2 regions of the Microbacterium sp. ZXT2-5 genome follow, and region 1 is predicted to be linked to the other one. Evidence: predicted binding sites of a transcription regulator. Region 1 holds the regulator's gene; the other holds the start of a gene.

Region 1 (7,417 bases):
TGAGCTCGTCGCCGCGGCTGGCGCGCAGCGCCTCCGCGACGGCGCGGAATGCCCCGACGCCCGGGACGAAGAGCCCGTCGGCGTCCATCACGAGGCCGCGGTCGGAGGTGAGCCGGGCGTCGGCGCCGGCCGCGACGAGCGCCTTGACCGCCGAGTGCACGTTGCCCGACCCGTAGTCCAGGACGGCGACGAGCGGCCTCTCGCGGTCGGCGGACGCCGCTGCGCTCATAGCGCGCCCTTCGTGCTCGGGACGCCCTCGACGAGGGGGTCCAGCGCCTTGGCCTGCCGGAACGCCCGCGCGAAAGCCTTGTACTCGGCCTCCGCGATGTGGTGCGGATCACGGCCGGACAGCACGCGCACGTGCACGGTCAGCGCGGCGTTGTACGAGATCGCCTCGAACGTGTGGCGCACGAGCGAGCCGGTGAAGTGGCCGCCGATGAGGTGGTGCTCGAAACCGGCCGGCTCACCGGTGTGCACGAGGTAGGGGCGGCCGCTGATGTCGACGACCGCCTGCGCGAGCGCCTCGTCGAGCGGGACCAGCGCGTCGCCGTAGCGCGAGATGCCGGACTTGTCGCCGAGCGCCTCGCGGATCGCCTGTCCGAGCACGATCGAGATGTCCTCCACCGTGTGGTGCGCGTCGATGTCGGTGTCGCCGGAGGCGCGGACGGTGAGATCGGTGAGCGAGTGCTTCGCGAACGCGGTCAGCATGTGGTCGAAGAAGGGCACCGTGGTGTCGATGCGGCTGCGGCCGGTGCCGTCGAGATCGAGCTCGAGCTCGACCGTGGACTCGCTCGTGGCCCGCCGCAGCGAGGCGGTGCGGGATGCGGCGCTCATGACGTCGATCCTACCGAGGCCAGTGCGTCCAGGAACGCGGTCGTCTCCTCCTCGGTCCCGGCGGTGACGCGGAGGTGATTCGGGATGCCGACATCGCGGATGAGCACGCCCTCGTCGTACAGCGCGCTCCAGGTCGCGCCCGGATCGGGCACCCCGCCGAACAGCACGAAGTTCGTCCACGACTCGTGCGGCGTGTAGCCGAGGGCCTCGACGGTCGCCGAGATGCGGTCGCGCTGCCCCACGATCTCATCCACCATGCGCAGCATCGTCGGGGCGTGACGCAGGGCCGCCGTGGCCGCCGCCTGCGTCAAGGCGCTGAGGTGGTACGGGAGCCGCACCAGCCGGAGCGCGTCGATCAGCGCCGGGTCGGCCGCGAGATACCCCACGCGGGCACCCGCGAAGGCGAACGCCTTGCTCATCGTGCGCGACACCACGAGCCGCTCGCGACCGGGCAGCAGCGTCAGCGCCGAGCGCTCGTCGTGGGGCGCGAACTCGAAGTACGCCTCGTCCACGATGACGATGCCGTCGGTCGCGTCGTAGACCGCCTCGACGACGTCGAGGCCCAGGGGCGTGCCCGTGGGGTTGTTCGGCGAGCACAGGAAGACGACAGCCGGCGACACGTGGGCGACCTGCGCGGCCGCGTCCGCAGCCTCGATCGAGTAGTCGGAGGACCGCGTCCCGGCGATCCAATCCGCCCCGGTCCCCCGCGTCAGGAGCGGGTACATGGAGTAGGTGGGCCCGAAGCCGAACGCCGTACGGCCGGGTCCGGCGAAGGCCTGGAGGATGTGCTGGAGCACTTCGTTGGACCCGTTCGCGGCCCAGATCTGCTCGCGGGTGAGCCCGTGTCCGAGGTAGTCGGCGAAGCCCTCGCGCAGGGCGGTGAACTCGCGGTCGGGATACCGGTTCACATCGCGCAGGGCGAGGGCGATGGAGTCGAGGATGTCGTCCGCGACCTCCTGCGGAACCGGATGCGTGTTCTCGTTGACGTTCAGGGCGACGGGAAGCGGTGCCTGCGGAGCGCCGTAGGGCGTCTGCCCGCGGAGATCGGCGCGTAAAGGGAGGTCTTCGAGACGTGCACTCACCCCTCCCATGGTAGAGCCGCGCGACACGCTCCCGCCTCGGATGACGTCGGCGGCGCGGTTCGGCCGGGCCCTACTCCGCCGAGCCGTACTCCGCCGGGATCGCCAGGCTCTGCCCGGCCTGGACGGTGACGCCGTCGAGTGCGTTCAGGCGGACGATGGCGTCGACCACGTCGCGGGGGTCGTGCCCGGGCGCGACGTCCTCCGCGATCGTCCACAGCGAGTCGCCGTGCGACACGGTGACGGTGCTGAACGACCCCGCCGGCGCACCGGCGTCGCGGGTGGCGAGAGCCGCCCCGCCGCCGATGACCGCGGCGCTGAGCGCGATCACCGCGGGCATCGCCGCCAGCGTGGCCAGGACGCGGCGGCCCCGCACCGTGAGTCGCAGACGCGTCGCACGCGCCGGCGAGGGAACGGACGTCGTGTAAGCGATCGCGGTCATGGTGTCTCCTCGTGATGGGGAGAGATTCGCATTCCCCGCTCGGCCGGGAGCGGGGAGTGCGAACCTCTCTTCCGAAGCTATCTTCGACTCTCGACGGTGTCAAGACTCGGCCCGAGTGCCGAATGATCGAACGCGACACGCGGACGGGTTGTTCCCCGTACCCCCGGTATGCGGATACGGTTTCGATACGAGAACCCCACCACGGGCCTCCGACATTCGAAGAAACAGCGCTCGCGGGCGCAGGACGGGAGCCGGAAGATGAGCGACGCGGCCGGGCGCGACAAGCCCCAGACTCGTCGGCGCAAGAGCCTCAGCGACAAGCAGCTCGCGATCCTCGAGGTGATCCAGCGCTCCATCGCGCGCCACGGGTACCCGCCGAGCATGCGCGAGATCGGCGACGCCGTCGGCCTGAAGTCGCTGTCGAGCGTGACCCACCAGCTCAACCAGCTCGAGCTCAGCGGCTACCTCCGCCGCGACGCCGGCAAGACGCGGGCGATGGAGGTGCTCATCGACCTCCCCGGGTCGGCGACCGAGAGCCCGGCCGACGCCGCGCCCTCGCTGGGCGACGCCGCCCTGGTGCCCCTCGTCGGGCGGATCGCCGCCGGCGTGCCCATCACCGCCGAGCAGCAGGTGGAGGAGATCTTCCCGCTGCCCCGCCAGCTCGTCGGCAAGGGGGACCTCTTCATGCTCAAGGTCTCGGGCGAGTCGATGATCGACGCCGCGATCTGCGACGGCGACTGGGTCGTCGTGCGCGCGCAGGCCACCGCCGACAACGGCGAGATCGTCGCGGCGATGCTCGACGGCGAGGCCACGGTCAAGACCTTCCGGCAGCGCGACGGCCACACATGGCTGCTCCCCCGCAACTCCGCGTTCGAGCCGATCCTGGGCGACGAGGCGACGGTGCTGGGCAAGGTCGTGGCGGTGCTGCGCGCGGTCTGAGCGGCTTTCACCCGAAACGCGTGACGAAGGTCCTGGCGGGGCAGCGGCGCGGCGCGCTATAAGGGGGGGATGACCGACACGACCGGCATCGCCGACGCCGCCGACCTCCGCGCGCGCCTCGAGGCGCTCGAGGCGGAGAACGCCCGACTCCGCGGTGATTCCGCGCAGGGCGCCAGGACGTCGACCGAGCCGCCCGGCAGCCGCTGGCGCGCCTTCTTCTCGGCGCTGTGCATCGTCATCGCCACGATTCTGGTGCCGGTGTCGATCGTCGCCGCGTGGGCACGCGTCGAGCTGGTCGACGAGACGCGCTTCGTCGAGACGTTCGCACCGCTGGCCGACGACCCGCAGGTTCAGGCGCTGGTCGTGCAGGAGGTCACCGCGGCGATCGACGAGTCGCTGAACCTCGAGACGGTCGTGAACGATCTCTTCGACGGCATCCAGCAGCTCGATCTGCCGCCGCGCGCCCTCGCCGCCCTCGATCTGCTGCGCTCCCCCGCCGCGCAGGGCGTGCAGAACCTCGTCGACACGACCGTCACGCGCCTCGTGCAGTCGGAGGCCTTCGCCGACGTGTGGGAGACGGCTCTGCGAGCCAGTCACCGCTCGCTGCAGGCCGTCGCGGCGGGAGGTACGGCCGGCGGCGCCGTGGTGATCACCGGCGAGGGGGAGATCGGCATCCAGCTGGGCCCGATCATCGCGGAGGTGAAGGACCGCCTCGTCGACCGCGGCATCGGGATCGCCGAGCAGATCCCCGAGATCGACAGGACGATCGTGGTGGCCCAGAGCGACGCCCTCACGGTCGTCGGCACGGTCTACAACCTCGCGGTGGCCGCGGGGTGGTGGACGCCGCTGCTGGCCCTCGTCCTCTTCGTCGCGGGGATCGCCATCGCCCGGCGGCGCTCCACGGCGGTCCTGGGAACAGGCGTCGGCATCGCGGTCGGCGCGGCCGCGCTCGCGATCGCCCTGGGCGCCGGCGGCGCCGTGCTCGCGCTGAGCGGACCGAACCTCGGCGTGCCGGCCGGCGCGCTCGCCTCGATGTACGAGCAGATCACCGGCGCCATGCGCGACACCGCGGTGGTGCTGACGCTCCTCGGCGTGGTGATCGCGGTGATCGCGTGGATGTCGGGGCGCTGGCGCGGCGCTCAGGCGGCACGCCACGGGGTCGCGTCGATGAACGCCGGGATCCGGACCGCCGCCCTCCGGCGGGGCGTGGACACCGGCCGAGTCGGCTCGTGGCTCTTCGCACAGCGCGTGCTCGTCCGGGTGGTCCTCGGCGTCCTCGCGGTGCTGTGGCTGATGCTCCTGCGGCCGTTGTCGGTCGGAGAAGTCTTCCTGGTCCTGATCGTCTGGCTCCTGGTGTGGTGGGTCACCGAACTGCTGCAGCGCCGGCCGGAGGACGCCGAGGCGGCGGCCGCGACCGACGTGGTCGCGGTGCCCCCCGCCGACGGCGCCGGGCCGGCGGGCGTCACCGACGGCGACACCCTCGTCCTCGACTCCGAGGCGGACACCCTCGTGATCGACGCGGATGCCGACACCGTGGTGGTGGAGACGCCGGATGCCGCGACCGGCGGGGCCGCGGCATCCGGGACCAAGAAGCGCCGCTAGGCCGGAACGCGCGTCCGCGCCGCCCGCGTCGCCTCGACGAGGTTCCGCAGCGACGTCACCGTCTCGCCGTACCCCCGCGTCTTGAGGCCGCAGTCCGGGTTCACCCACACGCGGCGCAGCGGGAGCTCGGCGACCGCGCGGTCGAGGAGCTCCGAGATCTCGTCGACGGACGGCACGCGCGGCGAGTGGATGTCGTACACGCCCGGCCCGATGCCGGCCGCGAAGCCCGACGACGCGATGTCGCCGATCACCTCGCCGCGGCTGCGGGCGGCCTCGATGGAGGTGACGTCGGCGTCCAGTGCCGCGATCGCATCGATCACGACGTCGAACTCCGAGTAGCACAGGTGCGTGTGCACCTGCGTCGCGGGTGCCGCGCCGGCTGTGGCGAGGCGGAAGGACGCCACCGACCACGCGAGGTACGCCGGCTGGTCGGCCACCGCCAGCGGGAGCAGCTCCCGCAGCGCCGGCTCGTCGACCTGGATCACGCGGATGCCAGCGTCCTCGAGGTCCGCGATCTCGTCGCGCAGCGCGAGGGCGACCTGGTTCGCGGTCTCGGAGAGCGGCTGGTCGTCGCGGACGAACGACCAGGCGAGGATCGTCACCGGCCCGGTCAGCATGCCCTTCATCGGCTTGTCGGTGAGCGACTGGGCGAACGTCGACCACGCCACCGTGATCGGCGCCGGACGCGACACGTCACCCCACAGGATCGACGGCCGGGTCGCGCGCGAGCCGTAGGACTGCACCCAGCCGTTCTCGGTGACGGCGAATCCGTCGAGGTGCTCGGCGAAGTACTGCACCATGTCGTTGCGCTCGGCTTCGCCGTGGACGAGGACGTCCAGCCCGAGATCCTCCTGCAGGGTCACGACGCGCGCGATCTCGTCGCGGAGGAACTGCTCGTACTCCGCGGCGTCCAGCTCGCCGCGGCCGTGCCGCGCACGCGCACGCCGGATCTCGTCGGTCTGCGGGAACGATCCGATCGTCGTCGTGGGCAGCAGCGGCAGGGCCAGCTGCGCGTCCTGGGCAGCGACGCGCGTGCCGTACGCGCCGCGGTCGAAGTCGGCATCGACCAGGCCGGCCGTGCGCGCCCGCACGGCACCGTCGCGCACGCCGGGCGAGGATCGCCGGGCGGCGAGGGCGACGGATGCCTCTGTCAGCGCGTTCTCGATCGCCGCGCGTCCCTCCGCCAGACCGGTCGCGAGCGTCACGACCTGCCCCACCTTCTGGTCGGCGAACGCGAGCCACGACGCCAGACGCGGATCGAGCGCGGACTCGTCGTCGACGTCGTGCGGCACGTGCTGCAGAGAGGTCGACGTGGCGGCGGCGACAGAGCCGGCGCCGAGCGCCGCGAGGTCCGACAGACGGCCCCACGCCGCCTCCAGGTCGCCGCGCCACACGTTGCGGCCGTCGATCACGCCGCCCACGAGCGTCTTGCCGGCGAGGCCGTCCACCGCGGCCGGGACGCCGCCGCGCGTGAGGTCGACCGCGATCGCCTCGATCGGCGCCGCGCCCAGCGCCGCCCACGCCGCATCGGACAACTGCGCGTACGGGGCGGCGACGAGGAGCGACGGGCGGCCTGTGGCGGCGCCGATCACCCCGTATGCCCTGGCGGCGGCATCCGCCAACTGCGCCGTGGTCGCCGGAAGGCTCTCGCTCACGAGGGCGGGCTCGTCCAGCTGGACCCACTCCGCGCCCGCTGCCCGCAGTCCCTCGAGCAGCTCGACGTATACCGGCAGCAGGTCGTCCAGGCGGCTGAGCGGGTCGAAGCCGGCGGGCGCGGCATCCGTCGCCTTCGAAAGGGCGAGCAGCGTGACGGGACCGACCAGCACCGGCCGGACGGTGAAGCCGTCGGCCCTGGCCTCCGCCACCTGGCGGGCGAAGCGGTCGCACGACATCGCGAACGCGGTCTCGGGGCCGATCTCGGGGACGAGGTAGTGGTAGTTGGTGTCGAACCACTTCGTCATCTCGAGCGGCGCATCGTCGCCCGCGCCGCGGGCGGCCGCGAAATAGGCGTCGAGGCCGATCCGGCCGTCGTCACCGCGCCGCGCGCCGAAGCGCTCGGGCAGCGCGCCGACCGCGACGGCGGCGTCGTGCACCTGGTCGTAGAACGAGAACGACTCCGGGATCGACGAGTCGTCGCGGCCGAGGCCGAGGGCGGCCAGACGCTCGCGCGTCGCGCGGCGCAGCTCGGCCGCGGCGCGCTCGAGCGTCTGGACGTCCGTGGCTCCGGACCAGTGCGCCTCCACGGCGCGCTTCAGCTCGCGGCGGCGGCCGATGCGCGGGTAGCCGAGGATGGTGCCTCTCGGGAACTGCGGGCGAGGGTCGGACATGTGCGTCTCTCTTTCCTTCTGGGTGTGCGGCAGGGGGTTTCCGGGGTCGCCGAAGACACCGTCGGGCTCTCCGACGGAGCGCGGCGCCCGCGTGTCAGTGGACGGGATCGGGCAGCCGTGACGCCGACGGGAGCGCCCCGGCCTCGCCCAGGACCTCGAGGACCGTGTCGTGGTTGTTGAACGCGTAGAGGTGG
Region 2 (7,417 bases), 660 kb from region 1:
ATCGAGTTGAGCATCCGCTGCGCCGCCGCAGCCCGCTCGGCGAGCGTGTCGAGCAGCTCGTCGAGGTTCTGCGGGTTCTCGGGGAACTGATCCCCGTGCCTGCGCATGAACTCGTCGAAGTCCTCCTGCGTGTCGTCTCCCATCCGGCGCTTCTCGAGCAGGTCGTTCAGATCGTTGAGCATGTCGCGGATCGCCTGCCGATCGGCATCCGTCGCATTCTCCAGCGCGTTCTTCATGCCGGCGAAGCGCTGATCCAGCAGCTCGCGGCCGAGCAGCTCGCGGATGCGGTCGTAGTCGGCCCGCGCGCTCGGGCTCTGCCAGTCGTAGTCGGCGAGGTCGTTGACGGCCGCGGCGGTGCTGGACGGCAGGTTCTCGAGCCGCATCTCGGCGAACGCGCGGGTGGTGTCGTCGAGGTTCACGTCGCGGACCAGGTGCTTGCGCTCCTCGAGCACGGCGCGGTCGAGCAGCTTCTTGACCTCTTCGAGGGTGCCGTCGAGGCGATGCCGCCGCGTGAGCTCGGCCCGGCGCTCGCGCACGCGGCGGGCGAGGTCGTCCAGACCGAGGCGGTCGCGGTCGCCGCGGCGGAGGTACTCGCGCAGCGCGCGGTCGGCGGAGGTTCCCGACATCACGTCCTGCCCGATCGCCTCCAGCGCCGACTGCACCTCGACCGGCGGCGCGAGCGGGTCGCCGCCGGTGTACCGCCCGTAGCGCGCGGTGTGGCCCGGTGTGCGGTGGAAGGAGCGGACCATCAGCGGATGCCTCCTCCAGACGGGTCACCCATAGACCGTCTCACCCCCGGCGCTGTCCTTGCCGATGCGCTTGTCGAGGTAGAGGGACTCCAGGAGCAGCTCGAGCGCACCCGCGCGCTCACCGGGCGTGTGCGCGTCGAGGCGCTCGGCGACCTGATCGTAGAGGTCGGACTCGCCCAGCACCGGCATCGCGGCGAGCACGTCGGCGGCGGTCACCTGCTCGCCGGTCATCACCGTCGCGCCGTCGTGGAGGGCGTCGGCGAGCGCACGGGCGTCGATGCCGCGCAGGTGCGCGCGGGCGGTGTCGGCGACGGCGGTGCGCAGCAGGTGCTCGAGGATGGCGCGCTCGCGTCCCTCCTCCCCCGTCTCGAACTCGATCTTGCCGCCGAGCACGTCGACGGCGGTCTCGAGGTCCACGGGTCGGGCGACGGCGACGTCCTCGTGCTGACGCGTCGCCCGATGCAGGGCCGCCGCGGCGATCGTCTCGGCGCCGGCGATCGCGAAGCGCGCGGATACGCCGGCACGCTGGTCGACGGCATCCGATTCCCGGAGGTTGCGCGTGAACCGCGCCAGCACCTCGAGAAGGTGGGAAGGCACGGCGGCGACGAGGTCGGCCTCCTGCCGGATGACGGCGATCTCCTCGTCGATCGTCTGCGGGTAGTGCGTGCGGATCTCGGCCCCGAAGCGGTCCTGCAGCGGCGTGATGATGCGGCCGCGGTTCGTGTAGTCCTCGGGGTTCGCCGTCGCGACGACGAGCACGTCGAGGTCCAGGCGCAGCACGTAGCCGCGGATCTGGATGTCGCGCTCCTCCATCACGTTGAGGAGGGAGACCTGGATGCGCTCGGCGAGGTCGGGCAGCTCGTTGATGGCGACGATGCCGCCGTTGCTGCGGGGCACGAGTCCGTAGTGGATCGTCTCGGGGTCGCCGAGCGAGCGGCCCTCGGCGACCTTGATCGGGTCGACGTCGCCGATGAGGTCGGCCACCGACGTGTCGGGCGTGGCGAGCTTCTCGGCGTACCGCTGGCTGCGGTGGCGCCACGCGATGGGCAGGTCGTCGCCCAGTTTGCTCGCGCGGCGGACGGATGCGGGGGCGATGGGGTGGAAGGGATGCTCGCCGAGCTCCGACCCCTCGATCACCGGCGACCACTCGTCGAGGAGCCCGACGAGGCTGCGCAGGAGCCGGGTCTTGCCCTGCCCGCGCTCGCCGAGCAGCACGACGTCGTGACCGGCGAGGAGGGCGCGCTCGAGCTGCGGGATGACGGTGTCGTCGAAGCCGTGGATGCCGGGCCACGGGTCCTCGCCGTTCGCCAGGGCGGCGAGGAGGTTCTCACGCAGCTCGATGCGGACCGGCCGGTAGGTGTGACCCGATGCGCGCAGCTGCCCGGCCGTCGTGATCCCCGAAGGCGAAGGTGTCATGCCCGGGAGGCTACGCCTGCTGCGGCGGGGCGAGGGCCGGACCGGGGGAAATTCTCGGGGACGGGGTCGGGGACGGGGTTTGGATGGGTGGGGCCGCCCATGATTCGGTGCGACCGCCCCCACCTGCGGACGGTGGGCTTGCGCGTGAATCCATAGGCTAGTCGTATATATCTTCGAGTGTCTGAGGCTCATGCCACAATGAACTATGGACATCTTCTCCGACCTGCAGGACGCGATCAGCGCCCTGCAGGACGCCCTCGGAGACGGCGATGCCGCGCGGATTCCGGCGACCGTGCACGGACTCGACGACGACGAACTCCTGCGGGTGATCCGGAGCGCGACGACGCTCGTGCGCGCCGGAGAGTCCGTCCGTATCGCGGCGTCGGGCGTCGTCGCGGCGCGCTCGACCAGGGATGCCGGTCACAGCGGCCTCGCACAGAAGAACGGGCACCGGTCCGCCGTGTCGCTCATCCAAGACCTGACTGGCAGCACCCGCGCCGACGCGACGAAGCAGGTGCGCATCGGGGAGGCGCTGGCCACCTCACTCGTGCCGGCGGGTTCGGACGCGGGCTCGGGCGACGACGAATCGGGGATGACCTGTGGGACGCCGGCTGCGCCGCCCTGGCACGCCGCGCTGGGCGAGGCTCTGCTGGTGGGCACGCTGACGTCCGCGCAGCACGACGCCATCTTCCGCGGTCTCGGCGATCCGCCCGCGGGCGTCGACGACGAACACGCCGACGATACGGCGGCGCGCGACGCGTGGGCGCTCGCGGCACAGCAGCTGGTCGATGAAGCGCAGGTGCGCACCGTCGAAGAACTCGGGACTGCTGCTCGCGCAGTCCGCGACCTGCTCGACCCCGAGGGCGCGCAGCGCCGCTTCGACGAGCGGTTCGACGCGCGCTCCTTCCGCACCTGGACCGACCGCGACGGCGTGCGCCGCGGCAGCTTCACGTTCGACGACGTCGGCGCCGTCGGCATCGACACCATCATCGCCACCGCGCTGCGCCCGCGTCGCGGCGGACCGCGCTTCGTCGATCCCGACGAGGCGGCGCGGGCTCAGGAGCTCTCCGACGATCCGCGCACGAACGATCAGATCGCCTACGACCTGATCATGGACATCATCCGGGCCGGCGCGCTCGCCGACGCCTCGACGGTGTTCGGCACGCGACAGGCCGGCATCCGCATCGTCGCCACCCAGGATGCCCACGACGGCGCCATGACCGGACGGCCGGCGGTCGCCCTCGTCGAAGACACCGGTTCGACGCTGCCAGGCTGGGTCATCGCGGCTCGAACCTGCGACACCGCGACGGTCACCGTCACCCTCGACCCGTCCGGCAATCCGCTCCACCTCGGCCGCGAAGCACGACTGTTCAGCCCGGCACAGCGCGTCGCGTTGGCGGTCCGTGATGGCGGATGCCGCATCCCCGACTGCGACCGACCCGCCTCGTACTGCGAGGCGCACCACATCGACCCGTACGCGCACGGCGGCCGCACCGACGTCGATCGGGGCATCCTGCTCTGCGCGTTCCACCACATGAACCTGCATCATCATCGGTGGCGCATCACCCGCGACGGCACGGAGGAGTTCGTCCTCCATCGCCCCGGTCTTCCGCCCGTCCCGCTGCCCATGCGGGTCGCTCGACGCTACGACTTCGGCGACCTCGCTCCTCCAGGTCGAAGACTCCACCCCGCCGGGTAGCGCCGTGCCGGCGCCGAGTGCGCCGCGCGGTTCGCATCGCGACGGGAGTTGCCGCGACGCAGCGGGTCGCCCTCTAACCTTCGGCGCGGAGGGCCTCATCTTTCGCGGGGCCGCGGGTCGCGGCATCCGTCGTCCCCTTCTTCCGTCGATCACGCGCGGCCCCGACGATCGAGATCGCGGCGTAGAGGAAGAGCCCGCCGGCGACGACCGCGAGCACGATGGTGCGGTTCGAGCCGTTGAGGACGTTGTTCACCCAGCCCAGCAGCGGCAGGCTGTACCAGAGCGTGCCGCGGACCTGCACGGACTTCACCGGCTCCGGATCGACCGCGTCATTGTTGTCGCCCTTCGTGATGAAGGTCAGCTCGCCATCCGCATACGTCTTCGAGACCACGCGATGACTCACGACAGCCGCCTCGCCCGACCGGATCTGATACGTGATCACATCGCCCACGCGGATGTCGTCCACCGGCGTCGGCCGGATGACGACGAGCGTCCCCGGCGGCAGCCCCGGCTCCATCGACTGCGTCAGCACCGTCATCGCGCTGCCCCCGACCACGACCGGCAGACCGACCACCGCGACGGCTACGCCGAGCAGCAGCACGAGGATCGACGCACTCAGCGACACGGCGAGGTAGTGCCGCAGGCTCTGGCCCTCGTCGGGCCGACGAGACGCGGCGCGGCCGGCGGGGACCGCGTCAGCGATCGTCTCAACGGACGCGGTGTGCGGCGGAGCTTCGGTGGTCATCGTCATGGGAATCGATCTCGCAGGGGTTCAGGAGCAGTGGTAGCGGGGGCCGGACTGAGCCGACTCCGACGGGTTCGTGGTGCGGGTGACCTCGACTGGCGCGCTCGCGGGCGCCGTCGTCCCCGAGGCCGAGGTCTCGGTCGCCTCGACGGCGAGGGAGTACGTGCCGTTCTGGGCGATCGCGGTGCCGCTCAACACAGCCGAGACCGTCGCATCGGCGCTCGTCACCGTCGCAACGGTGGCTCCGGACGCGACGTCGTACAGGCGGTACGAGATGGCGGCGGTGTCGGTGCGGTGAGCGGGGGCGCTCCACGTCAGGCGGATGTCGCGTCCACCTTCTCGCAGACACGTCGGTGTGCCGGCGGCGGCCAGCCGGTAGGCGGTCTGCGTGATCGAGGCGGCGGTCGCCGACGTCGTCCAGTGCGCGCCGACCGCGCCGGTGACGCTCAAGGTCGCGGTCGCGCTCTGCCCCTGCAGCTCCGCGTTCGTGGCGCCCTCGATCTGCGTCGAGACGCAGATCGTGACGCTCGCACCGGCGGCGAGTGTGCGTGCCGCCGCGGGCAGCGCGGGAGCAGTGTCGGCGAGCGTCGTCACGACCGCGCCGACGGGAGCCGTCGCACCGCACGTGCCGGTCCACAGCCGCAGGGTGGTCTTCTGGGTGAGCGTCGTGCTGCCGGTCACCCGGTTGGCGAGGGCATACGACAGCGGCGCACCGCCGGCGTTCGTGATCGTGAGCTCGCCGACGACGGCCGCCGAACGACTGCCGGCGTAGCGGTACGTCGTGGTCAGCGCACCCGTCTGCGCCAGCGTAGTGGTGACGGTCGCGGACGAGGTGGACGCCGACACCGACGCGCTCGCGACCCATGCGGCGGTCGCCCCGCCCGCGCCGCCGAGCACCGCGAGGGTGACGAGCGCGGCGATCGGTCCGAGGTGGCGACGGCGGATCATCGGTGCACCTGCGTTCCGGAGACGGTGAGCGAGAGGACGGATGCCGCTCCCCCGGCCGCGTCCGCCGGTGCATCGTGCGGCAGGCCGACGCCGATGCACACGATGTGCGAGGCGCCGGGGGCGAGGGTGAGCTGCAGGTCGGAACCGGTGGCGGCGCCGACCCGGGTGGTCACCGTCGCCGGCACGCGACCGGCGGTGCAGTCCGCGGCCGACGCGGCCGTGCCGGCGGTGACGGCGACCGCCGCCGTGAAGGCGGTGGCGCCGGCCGAGCTCGTCACCGGGTCGATCGCGAGGGCGAGCGCCGTGGTGCCGGTGTTGCGCACGGTGGTCGGTGCCCGGACGGTGCGGCCCGGGTAGAGATCGGTGGCCGAGAGCTCGAGGGGCGTGGCGGTGAGGCCCGCCGATCCGGCACGGAGCGTGACGGCGGATGCCGCCGGCGCCGCCGCCGTCCAGATCGCGAACGTTCCCCCGCCGGCCAGGACGCCGAGGACGATCGCACCGGCGGCGCCCAGCGCACCCAGCAGCAGGCGCCGGGGCGCCGTAGCGCGACGGGTGTCGCGCTGTGCGGCGTGGCGGCGGGTGCGGCGGGTCATGGCGGGGTCCCTCGGTCGGTGTCGCAGCGGGAGAAGGGGGCGGAGCGGGCGGCGTCCGCCGGAGGGCCCGCCTCTTCGGAGGCGGGCCCTCTCGGATTACTCGACGTCCTGCGTGAGGCTGACGGTCAGCGCGTCGAGGGTGACGGCGCCGTTCATCGCGTCGTTGTTGCCGCCGACGACCTCGCCGTACGGGAAGGCGATGGTGACCGTGACGGTGACGTCCTCGCTGACGACGCCGGCGCCCGGGGTGACGGTGAACGTCGGGCCGGTGCCGCTGATGCCGGTGCCGGAGGCGGTGAGCTCGGCGGAGTCGGTGAGGTAGCCCGCCAGCGCCACATCAGCGGGGTTCCCCGCGTCGGCGGGAGCGATCGACGAATCGGTCAGGGCGAGCGTTGCGCTCAGGCTGTCGCCCTCGGCACCGACCTTCATCGTCTTCGTGTAGGTGAGCACGTCGCCGGGCGCGACGGCGTAGTCGGCGATGGTGATCGGCGCGCCGTTGGCGGTCCAGGTTCCCTCGGCCTGCGCGGCCTCGACGACCAGGTTGCCCGACACGATCGACGCACCCTGCGCCGACGCCGACGAGTTCCAGGTGGCGAACGTGCCCGCGCCGCCCAGCAGCAGGATGACGCCGGCGGTAGTGGCGATGGAGGCCTTGACGATCTTCTTCATGGGAATGTCCTTTCGCGGGAAGACCCGCTCTTCATCTGCGGAGTCAGAGGTGCCGGGACCTGCGCGGCCGGTCTCCCGATCGCTCCTCGAGCACGATGAAAGTCTTCAGCCCGCGCCGCAACGTCCCGCCGAGCGACCGCCAGCGCTCCCGCAAGGCATCCGCAAGATCTGCGTGAGCGTGGGAGCGATCCCATCCGAACCGCAAGATCAGCGCAAGAACACCCGGATCGGACTTTTCGCGCGGATTCGGTGTGCTAATCGCCGCCGGGCGATCAGCGGTTGTCGCCGGAGACGTCGATCAGCACCTTGCCCACCGCCCCCTGCTCGACGGCGTCATGGGCGGCTGACGTCTCCTCGAGCGCGAACCACGTGAGCGGGAGCCCCGCTGCCTCACCCACCGGAAGCGCGCCGTCGTGCAGCGCAGCGGTGATGTCCTCCACGGCGGCCTGGAGCGCGGCATCCCCCACGGTGTAGAGCAGCAGACCCTGGAGCCGCACGTTCTTCGCGAATGTGGGCCGCACCGGGATCGTGGCGGCCGCGCCGCCGTTGTCGGCGTAGTACGCGATCGAGCCGTGGTTGGCGACGACCTGCCCGTCGA

What was found. Region 1 encodes LexA, which represses DNA repair genes until DNA is damaged. Its sites were predicted from a motif close to TCGAACANNTGTTCGA; they were not measured.
Region 2: the regulator LexA is predicted to act here: its motif matches at 2,327-2,342, upstream of ACZBH1_RS03010 (HNH endonuclease signature motif containing protein).

The regions. Positions count from the first base shown of each region.
Region 1 is NZ_JBUZWD010000001.1:28,844-36,260, forward strand. Features, by position in the region: gene hisH (imidazole glycerol phosphate synthase subunit HisH) at 1-229, opposite strand, end outside; gene hisB (imidazoleglycerol-phosphate dehydratase HisB) at 226-834, opposite strand; gene ACZBH1_RS00155 (histidinol-phosphate transaminase) at 831-1,925, opposite strand; gene ACZBH1_RS00160 (LysM peptidoglycan-binding domain-containing protein) at 1,987-2,355, opposite strand; gene lexA (transcriptional repressor LexA) at 2,614-3,294, shown strand; gene ACZBH1_RS00170 (hypothetical protein) at 3,364-4,896, shown strand; gene metE (5-methyltetrahydropteroyltriglutamate--homocysteine S-methyltransferase) at 4,893-7,223, opposite strand; gene ACZBH1_RS00180 (methylenetetrahydrofolate reductase) at 7,318-7,417, opposite strand, start outside.
Region 2 is NZ_JBUZWD010000001.1:684,380-691,796, forward strand. Features, by position in the region: gene ACZBH1_RS03000 (vWA domain-containing protein) at 1-749, opposite strand, end outside; gene ACZBH1_RS03005 (AAA family ATPase) at 774-2,165, opposite strand; gene ACZBH1_RS03010 (HNH endonuclease signature motif containing protein) at 2,371-3,864, shown strand; gene ACZBH1_RS03015 (signal peptidase I) at 3,938-4,609, opposite strand; gene ACZBH1_RS03020 (hypothetical protein) at 4,637-5,557, opposite strand; gene ACZBH1_RS03025 (hypothetical protein) at 5,554-6,150, opposite strand; gene ACZBH1_RS03030 (alternate-type signal peptide domain-containing protein) at 6,247-6,819, opposite strand; gene ACZBH1_RS03035 (NADPH:quinone reductase) at 7,092-7,417, opposite strand, start outside.